DNA from 4 places in the Rhizobium sp. CFBP 13644 genome. Region 3 is predicted to be linked to each of the others. Evidence: predicted binding sites of a transcription regulator. Region 3 holds the regulator's gene; each other region holds the start of a gene.
The links. Region 3 encodes LexA, which represses DNA repair genes until DNA is damaged. Its sites were predicted from a motif close to TGTTCNNNNTGTGTTCNG; they were not measured.

Region 1 (2,206 bases), on a different contig from region 3:
ATCGCGCACCACACGCAGCGTGGCACCGACTGAACCGGGTGAACGGCTGCTGCAATCACTCAACCCGGCGCTTGCCGATATTGAAAACGGGCTGGAAGCATTGGCGGAGTGGCGCGGCAACCCGTCCGGCACGGTCAGGATCACCACTTTCGCCTATGCATCCCGCATGGTGCTTCTGCCAAAACTGCCCGAGTTTCTGCTGGCCAATCCGGATGTGCGGATTGAGGTGAATATCGATGATGGACTGAGGGATATCGTGGCCGCAGGTTTCGATGCCGGCATTCGGCTGGGAGAGGCCGTCGCCAAGGATATGGTCGCGGTGAAGGTGGGCCCGGATTTAAGGACGGTGGTGGTTGGAACGCCGTGCTATTTCGAGCGCTACCCTGCACCGTTGACCCCATATGACCTCGAACGTCATGCCTGTATCGGCTACCGACTGACGACATCAGGCGGATTGCTCCCCTGGGAATTTGAGAAAGACGGCAAAGAGATCAATATCCGCACCAGCGGCCCCCTGGTGGCCAATGATGGCGATCTGCCCGCGGCTGCCGTTCGTGCCGGCGCGGGGCTCGGTTACATCAATGAGCATGATGTGGCTGACGAGATCGCAGCGGGAACCCTTATCCAGGTTCTGGAGGACTGGTGTCCAAGCTATCCTGGCTTTTTCCTGTATCACCCCAGCCGCAGGCAATCGCCACCAGCTTTGAGGGCTCTGATCGCTGCTCTAAAGGTGGCATGAAATGCGCCACGCTTTGAGCCCGCTATGTATAAGCAGACCATCCCTAGATGGATGATTGTTTAGAGATATAAAAAACAACCTTCCAAATCATCCAACGACCATATATGTTCCGCATTTGTTCGTGAGGCTATCCAACTTCACTCTCGGCATCAAGTGAGCTCTTATGGCAGTTGCGTATCTGGAAAAATTGAACGAGCAACAGCGCCGGGCTGTCGAGCATGGCGTCGGGTTGGCGGAGGGCAACACGGCGGGGCCACTGCTGATCATCGCTGGCGCTGGCTCTGGCAAAACCAATACGCTGGCGCATCGTGTGGCTCACCTCATCGTCAATGGTGCGGACCCGCGCCGCATTCTGCTGATGACCTTTTCGCGCAGAGCCGCCTCGGAAATGGCTCGTCGCGTGGAGCGCATCTGCCGTAATGTGCTGGGTGCCAATGCTGGTATCCTCACAGACGCGCTTGCGTGGTCCGGTACGTTTCATGGGATCGGTGCGAGACTGCTCAGGATGTATGCCGAGCAGATCGGTCTCAACCTCGATTTCACCATTCATGATCGTGAGGACAGCGCCGACCTCATGAACCTCGTGCGGCACGAGCTTGGCTTCTCCAAGACGGAAAGTCGCTTTCCCACCAAGGGCACCTGTCTCGCGATTTATTCCCGGGCCGTCAACTCCGAAACGCCGTTAAACGAAATCCTGCGCCAGCACTATCCATGGGTCGCCACATGGGAAGAACAGTTGAAGGAATTGTTCGGAGCTTATGTGGAGGCAAAGCAGGCGCAGAACGTGCTCGATTATGACGATCTCCTGCTTTATTGGGCGCAAATGGTCAGCGATCCCGATCTCGCCAACGATATTGGCAATCGCTTCGACCATGTCATGGTCGACGAATATCAGGATACGAACAAGCTGCAGGCGTCCGTCCTCATGGCGCTCAAGCCGGGTGGGCGGGGACTGACCGTTGTCGGTGATGATGCGCAATCAATCTATTCGTTCCGGGCCGCGACGGTTCGCAACATTCTGGACTTCCCGGCGTCCTTCAGTCCGGCGGCAGACGTTATCACGTTGGACCGGAACTACCGTTCGACCCAGCCTATCCTCGCAGCAGCCAATGGCGTGATCGAACTGGCGCGGGAGCGTTTCACCAAGAACCTGTGGACCGAACGGGAATCGCTTGAGCGACCCAAACTCGTGACCGTCAAGGATGAGACCGAACAGGCGAATTTCATTGTCGAGCAGGTGCTGGCAAACCGCGAAACCGGGATGACGTTGAAACAGCAGGCCGTCTTGTTTCGCACATCCAGCCACAGCGGCACGCTCGAAGTCGAACTGACGCGCAGAAACATTCCCTTCGTGAAGTTCGGCGGATTGAAATTTCTCGACAGTGCCCATGTGAAGGACATGCTGGCGGTGCTGCGTTTCGCCCAGAACCCGCGTGACCGAGTGGCCGGTTTCCGGCTCCTGCAAAT
Region 2 (2,206 bases), on a different contig from region 3:
GGCCCGCACGAAGACTATCTGCGGCCGCTTGGCTACCGCGCCAGCGCCTGGCGCGTGCCGCTGAAACAACCGCTTGATGCGAGTTTCGTCGGGATGATGGATGTGGATCATCAGGGCGGCCTCTACGCCGTGGGCGATGGTACGGCGGCGACCCTTTTCTGCTGGCGCGATGAGCGTACGGACCGGCTCAATCCCGATGAGCGCCGTGCAGTGCTGCAACAGACGTTTGGCCACTGGCCGGAGCCTGTCGCATCCGCCCTCAAGAGTGCAATCGACTGGGACCGGTCTTTTTTCGACACCGTGTCCCAGATCGAAATGCCGAAATGGTCTGAGGGCCGCATCGCACTTCTGGGCGATTCCGCCTGGTGTCTCACCTTTCTGGCGGGGCAGGGTACGTCCACCGCCATGGCTGGAGCCTACATTCTTGCTGCGGAACTTGCCGAGAAGGGGCATGTTGATGCACTCAATAGCTATGAAGCCCGAATGAGGCCGCTGGTAACGCGGATGCAGGCGGTGTCGCGCAAGATCGGCGGCCACTATGTGCCTCGCAGCCGTTTCGGCATTTTCATGCAGTCATTGCTTCTGCCGATCATGCTATCGCGGCCGTTCATCAGGTTTACCTCCAAGCGGCTCGCAGCGCCCGCATTGGCGATAGACTGACACGTCCGGCTGGCATTCGAGCCCGAAACCCGGAGAGGGCTGCGTCAATACGACAAGTTGTTGAAGCAGCCACTTTGATGTAACGCTGCGCATGACAGATCATGTCGTGTAATGTTTTGAAAGTATTCAGATGTCGGATTCGAGTTGGGTTGATTGGTTCCCCATAGTCCTTTTGCCTCTTAAGCTTCTCGTCCTTGGTATAGGCATGTTCTATGCCATCAAGTGGCACCATGATCAGGCAAAAAAAGACAAGGAAAACAGCGGTCAGTAAGCTGCTGGCATTCAGCATTATCCTCCCCGCAAAACGATAGAACCGTCCTCATCCGCTCTGGATACGCCGGCCACCCCTATGAGGCAGCTTTTTCGCAGCGTCCTTCGCCAGAGACACCCACTTCATCGATCTCTCTGGCCTCACTGGGAAACCACCCTCGCGTAAATCCGTGGCCCATGGCGGCGGCGGCGAGGGCGAGTTGGTGGCGCAGATGCTTGATATCATCCAGCAGCGTCTTGATCGCTTCGCGCTCATCCCCGTCGTGCCATGCTATGACGTGTTCGACCGGGTCAGCTTCCGGTGTTTCAAATTGTGGGCGCATGTTCTCGATCTCCATGTTTCAGAGCCTTCTTGCCGCAATGTCTTTTCGGAAAGCACGCGCCCCCGTGCCAGCTGTGTTCTTATTATGTTCTCATTGCTAATGGAGTCAAGGCGCAGTTGAGATGATTTTTGTGGAGCAGGATTGAGCGGTCGTGTCACTCAGGGTGTGACACGACCAAAGGTGGGGCTGGAGCCTTGAATACTTATTCCGCAGCACTGCGTGATAGTGGTGCAAGATATTGCAGCGCCTTTGCCAAAGGTGCGTGGGCAGTGCGCTTCCCATTCTCAAAGCTGGTTTCCAGCAGGCCGTTCTCGCAAGGACGGTCATCATCCCAGCCGGGGTGGTTGAGGATGGGATAGAGACATATTCCCTCAACGGGCACGCCTTTTTCCATGGCGGCGGTCACTTCCTGGTGGATGTAGGTGATCCAGCTTGCACGCCTGTTACCCTCAATGCCGGTTTCCGCGACGAAGATGGGTTTGCCGTAGCGGGCGTAGGTATCCACCAGAATGGTTCTGAAGGGCTTGTAAAGTGGATGGTCCATATCGATGGGTGGGCCGCCGTGGATCCATTGGTTGTTGTGGTAATAGTTGACGCCGACAATATCGAGATACTTGTCCGCACCGCCGATCTGCGGCCACATGCGCCCGGAGAGAAGATCCCAGCCCTGGAATTGCGATTGACGATGGCCTTCGGCCACGCCCCGCTCCCACGGTCGGGAGGGATCGGTGATGACATTGATGACGGGGTCACAATGCACGAAGCGCGCTCTTGGCTCCACGGCCAGAATCGCATCCATGGCGGCAATGGAAGCTCTGGCCAGTTGCACTTTCAACTCGAAGCCACGGCCACGGGCAAAGGGGTTGAGATAGGCCGCATCGCCTCCGCCCCATGAGAAGAACGAGATTTCATTGACGGGTGAGTAAAAGGGGATCGCGTCTGTCTGTTCCTTC
Region 3 (2,206 bases):
TGAACTCAGCACCCGCGAGGAATGGACCGCCGTGGGCTTTTAGCCCCTGCTGCCACAAGACGTCGATCCGGGAAATATCTCTCTGCAATGCGTCCGATATGGATGACGGCCGTATCCGAAGACCAACGCTCATCGGATGGTTGTTGCGCAATGTCGAAAAGCCGGCATGCATTTCCGCAGCGGCAGAGCGAGACCAGGCCCGCGCCTTTGCATCCGCTGCCCATACGCCATCATGCTTTTCCGCAAGATATTCGGTGATGGCTAGCGATTCCCATACTGTCAGATCAACATCCACCAGGCAGGGAACTTTCGATGTCGGTGAAAACTCCGAAAACGCATGGTCCTTGTCATCGAAACGCATGAATCGCTCGGAAAATCCAATTCCGAGCGTGCGCATCAGCACCCAGATGCGCAGCGACCAAGACGAGTAATTCTTGTTGGCGATGAAAAGTTGATACATGGGCGGCGCTCCAGAAGGCAGCGATCAAAAAGAGAAAACTATCAGTAAACGAGAGAATTTCTTGCATAAAGCCATCCACAGCGATGGCATCATTCAAATTATTTGATGGCCGTCACCAACGTGGCGATCAATGCCGGGTCACAAGCACCGCCTTCAAACGCAACGGCGCATTTCCATGCCATAAGTATCTGCCGACATAACGGAAAATTCACTCAAAATCACACAATCGTAATGGAGTCGATACCCGGCTAACCAATTCTATCACCGCGCTGTGACTTGAGGTCCCGCGAGCGTCAACAGAGTTAAGACTGCGCCTGAAAAGCGAGGCAAGAGCCTGTCAGGCTGGTCAGTGATAACGCCTGATCAGACCAACTAGCTTTCCCTGAATCTTGACCCTGTCGGGTCCAAATATGCGGGTTTCATAAGCAGGGTTCGCAGCTTCAAGTGCGATAGACGCGCCGTTGCGACGGAAGCGCTTAAGCGTTGCCTCCTCTTCGTCCACCAGAGCCACGATGATATCACCGGGATTTGCGGTGCTGGTATCCTTGATAATGACGGTATCGCCGTCAAATATACCGGCTTCGATCATCGAATCGCCTTTAACCTCAAGCGCGTAATGCTCACCCGCACCCAGCATATCCATCGGCACGACCACATCATGAGTGTTGTTCTGAATGGCGGAGATTGGCACGCCCGCTGCAATGCGTCCCATGACCGGTACACTGACTGATTCGGAATTTCTGCTGTTGGAAGACGATGGCTGAGGCCGTTGCTCAACAGCTGCTGTTTTGCCGAGACTGCCTTCAATAACGCTTGGCGTGAAGCCGCGCTGTGGCTTTTCTGGGGGCGAATATGATTCGGGAAGCTTGATAACCTCAAGCGCACGCGCTCTGTTCGGTAGCCGGCGAATGAAACCACGCTCCTCCAAGGCTGTGATCAACCGATGGATGCCTGACTTTGAGGCAAGCTCGAGTGCATCCTTCATTTCATCGAAAGATGGTGGCACGCCGGACTCTTTCATTCTCTCATGAATGAATAGAAGCAGTTCCTGCTGTTTGCGCGTGAGCATGAAGAGACCCTTGACGATTCGAGGCGGAGATTCGGGAAACAAATACAGAACGAACACTATCTGTTCCATATGTGTTCTGCAATCCCTTAAAACTCAGTGAAAGTACAAACGAGTTTCAGCGATGCCCACAATCCCGCCGAATACGGTTCCTATACCGTGACTCGCTGTCGGCTTACTGCTACATGCGTTGCTAAGATCGGGCGCGATGCCCGTGCACTGTTTCATTTGTTCCAAGGGAAAACCATGAGTGCGACGAACAATCTGAAGGTCATTGCCGGCGAGGGTGCTGGAGCGGTCTCTTTCTCGAACACCGAACGATTTTCCCTGATTGCCGGTCCGTGTCAGATGGAAAGCCGCGACCATGCTTTCATGATTGCCGAAACGCTGGCCGAACTCTGCGGCAAGCTGGGAATCGGTCTGGTTTACAAATCATCCTACGACAAGGCCAATCGCACCTCGCTTTCGGGCCAGCGCGGCATTGGCATCGACAAGGCGCTTGAAGTTTTCGCAGAATTGAAGGCGCAGTTCGGATTTCCAGTCCTTTCGGACATTCACACCGAAGAGCAGTGCGTCATTGTTGCGCCCGTCATAGATATTCTGCAGATTCCGGCATTCCTCAGCCGTCAGACGGACCTACTAGTCGCTGCTGCCAAGACCGGCCGCGTCATCAATGTGAA
Region 4 (2,206 bases), on a different contig from region 3:
GCTCACGGGGGGTGTATCGACGTTCATTCCGATTCGGTCGAGACCTGCTTTACCTTCAGAATGCCAATTTCTTCTGCGCCTTGAGCTAGGTAAGGCAATCGATTTGACGGCACCAGCCGATCCAGATGACTCACAAGGCGCATGTGTCCAGGCATGCAGTGCACTCTGGAAACATGTCGTCGGTCAACGCCTAGCGGGAGGAACTCACAATGGAGAGGGCGTGCCGAGGCGTCGGACCCAAACGGCGCGGTCGACTTGCTTCTCACTGCGGTCCACGGCAAGCGGCTGTTATGGCCTTGCCTTCGCGTGAAAATCATAAGCGATATCCAGACCATCTGATGTGTCGGGAACTTCCGCGATGGTTTTTGGTTAGATTTGCGAGATTGCGGTGTGTCAATCGGACACGACAGAGATGGTGAATGTAGCGGTTTTTCCGATTTCTCGCCGCAGGCAACGAAACGCCAGACGAGCGCCCAACCTGTCCACTGCTTTCTCGCTTTGGCCTTCAATTCGCGTCATCTCAGCCGCTATTGCGATCTCCGACATCTTCCAGGCAGGGGAACCGCGTTCCGCAGTGATCGCCATTTGGGTGGCAAAGGCGCTCGCACCCCATCGCCAGCCGTCGTCTCAATCGTGAGAAGCTGACCCCGGCACCGAACTGTTCGACCAGTGCCTTTCGCTCTAGTAGGTCCCGACGACCACACGGTGCACATGCGATCTCGATCACTGGTAGACGGCAATCCTTCAGCATCGGTCCTCCTTCGTTATCGGGCTTTGGTCGTCTTCTCGGCATCACGTTTCCATTTGCCCTGCGTCACCCGGTCTGGCAGACCGGCATCGCATCGATGTCCGCGCTGGCGTACCAAAAATATTTACGCCAGAAGGCCTGCGCCGGAATCTCCGCTACCATCATGATTCAACTCTATGAATCTTCGGCTTTGCTAATCCTAGGAGTAGATTCCTGATTTTCAGGTGTCTTGACGCCGCCGACGATAGGGAACAGAAGATGAACAATCAAGTTCTGGCGACATGATGTTGCACCTTTCCACTGCGATTTCGAAAGGATTCGTGACCAATGTCGGCTGCTCGCGATCAAGTGCTCGCTGATCTGCGCGAACGCATCTCTTCCATTCAGGGGGAGGGCGCAAGGAAGACAGGCTGTCTTCCATTTGGTGTCGAGGAGATCGACGCGATCCTTCCTGGTGGGGGCCTGGCCCATGGAGCCCTCCATGAATTCGCGGGTGGTGGTTCCGGAACCGTCGATGGCGCAGCGGCCGCTCTCTTTACCGCCGGGATCGCTGCTCGTACGAAGGGGCCGATCGTCTGGTGCCTCACGCGGCCCGATCTGTTCTTTCCGGCTCTTGCTCAGGCAGGCCTGCATCCGCGTAGGGTCATCTTCGTCGAGAGCGACAAGGAAGAAGATGTCGCTGCCAACATGGAAGAAGCGCTTTCCTACGGCGGCTGTGGCGCGGTCGTCGGCGAGATGGTGCGGTTGCCAATGGTCGTGAGCCGTCGGCTCCAACTTGTGGCCGAGCGAACGGGGACAATTGCCTTGGCAGTGCGCCGTTGGCGGAGGCAGACCGAGGCCAACGACTTCGGGCAGCCGACAGCATCAACGACGAGGTGGCGGGTGAGCGTGCTGCCGTCCGAAGAACTTCCGGTACCGGGAGTAGGGCGACCTAGATGGTTTCTTGAGTTGATGAGGTCCCGAGCGGGCGAGTGCAAAGAGTTCTGCGTGGGAGCATGTGATGGCAAGGGTCGTATCCATATTTCTGCCGGATCTGGCTACGGACAGGATCAGACGAAACGATCCCACCATACCGGATGATCAGCCGATCGCGGTCATCGCGCACAGTGGATCGAAGCGTTGGGTGTCGTCGGCAGATGTCGCGGCGCAAAAGATCGGTGTTCGCGTCGGGATGGCCGCGGCGAAGGCTCAGGCGATCTTCCGAGGGCTGATGCTAATAGATGCAGATCCCGCCGCCGATGCCGCCGCGCTGGAACGCATCGCGCTATGGGCGCTTGGGCACTATTCCCCAATAGTCGCCGTCGACGGTAAGGACGGTCTTGTGCTGGACACCGAGGGTGCCGATCACCTGCAGGGCGGAGAAGCAAAGATGATCAGCGGTATCGTGAATACCTTTTATTCGAGGAAGCTGACTGCGAAGGTAGCGATCGCGGATACATGGGGCGCGGCGCATGCATG

Region 1: IFT53_RS12200 (ATP-dependent helicase) is a predicted target of LexA. The motif match lies at 845-862, and genes of this name have one in related genera.
Region 2: IFT53_RS06360 (dehydrogenase) is a predicted target of LexA. The motif match lies at 1,328-1,345, and genes of this name have one in related genera.
Region 4: IFT53_RS21055 (ImuA family protein) is a predicted target of LexA. The motif match lies at 996-1,013, and genes of this name have one in related genera.

The regions. Positions count from the first base shown of each region.
Region 1 is NZ_JACYVF010000003.1:592,245-594,450, forward strand. Features, by position in the region: gene IFT53_RS12195 (LysR family transcriptional regulator) at 1-739, shown strand, start outside; gene IFT53_RS12200 (ATP-dependent helicase) at 903-2,206, shown strand, end outside.
Region 2 is NZ_JACYVF010000002.1:260,328-262,533, forward strand. Features, by position in the region: gene IFT53_RS06355 (FAD-dependent monooxygenase) at 1-660, shown strand, start outside; gene IFT53_RS06360 (dehydrogenase) at 1,008-1,253, opposite strand; gene IFT53_RS06365 (glycosyltransferase family 4 protein) at 1,456-2,206, opposite strand, start outside.
Region 3 is NZ_JACYVF010000008.1:50,884-53,089, reverse strand. Features, by position in the region: gene IFT53_RS18320 (glutathione S-transferase family protein) at 1-460, opposite strand, end outside; gene lexA (transcriptional repressor LexA) at 807-1,529, opposite strand; gene kdsA (3-deoxy-8-phosphooctulonate synthase) at 1,773-2,206, shown strand, end outside.
Region 4 is NZ_JACYVF010000011.1:15,533-17,738, reverse strand. Features, by position in the region: gene IFT53_RS21060 (GAF domain-containing sensor histidine kinase) at 1-84, shown strand, start outside; gene IFT53_RS21055 (ImuA family protein) at 1,076-1,828, shown strand; gene IFT53_RS21050 (Y-family DNA polymerase) at 1,749-2,206, shown strand, end outside.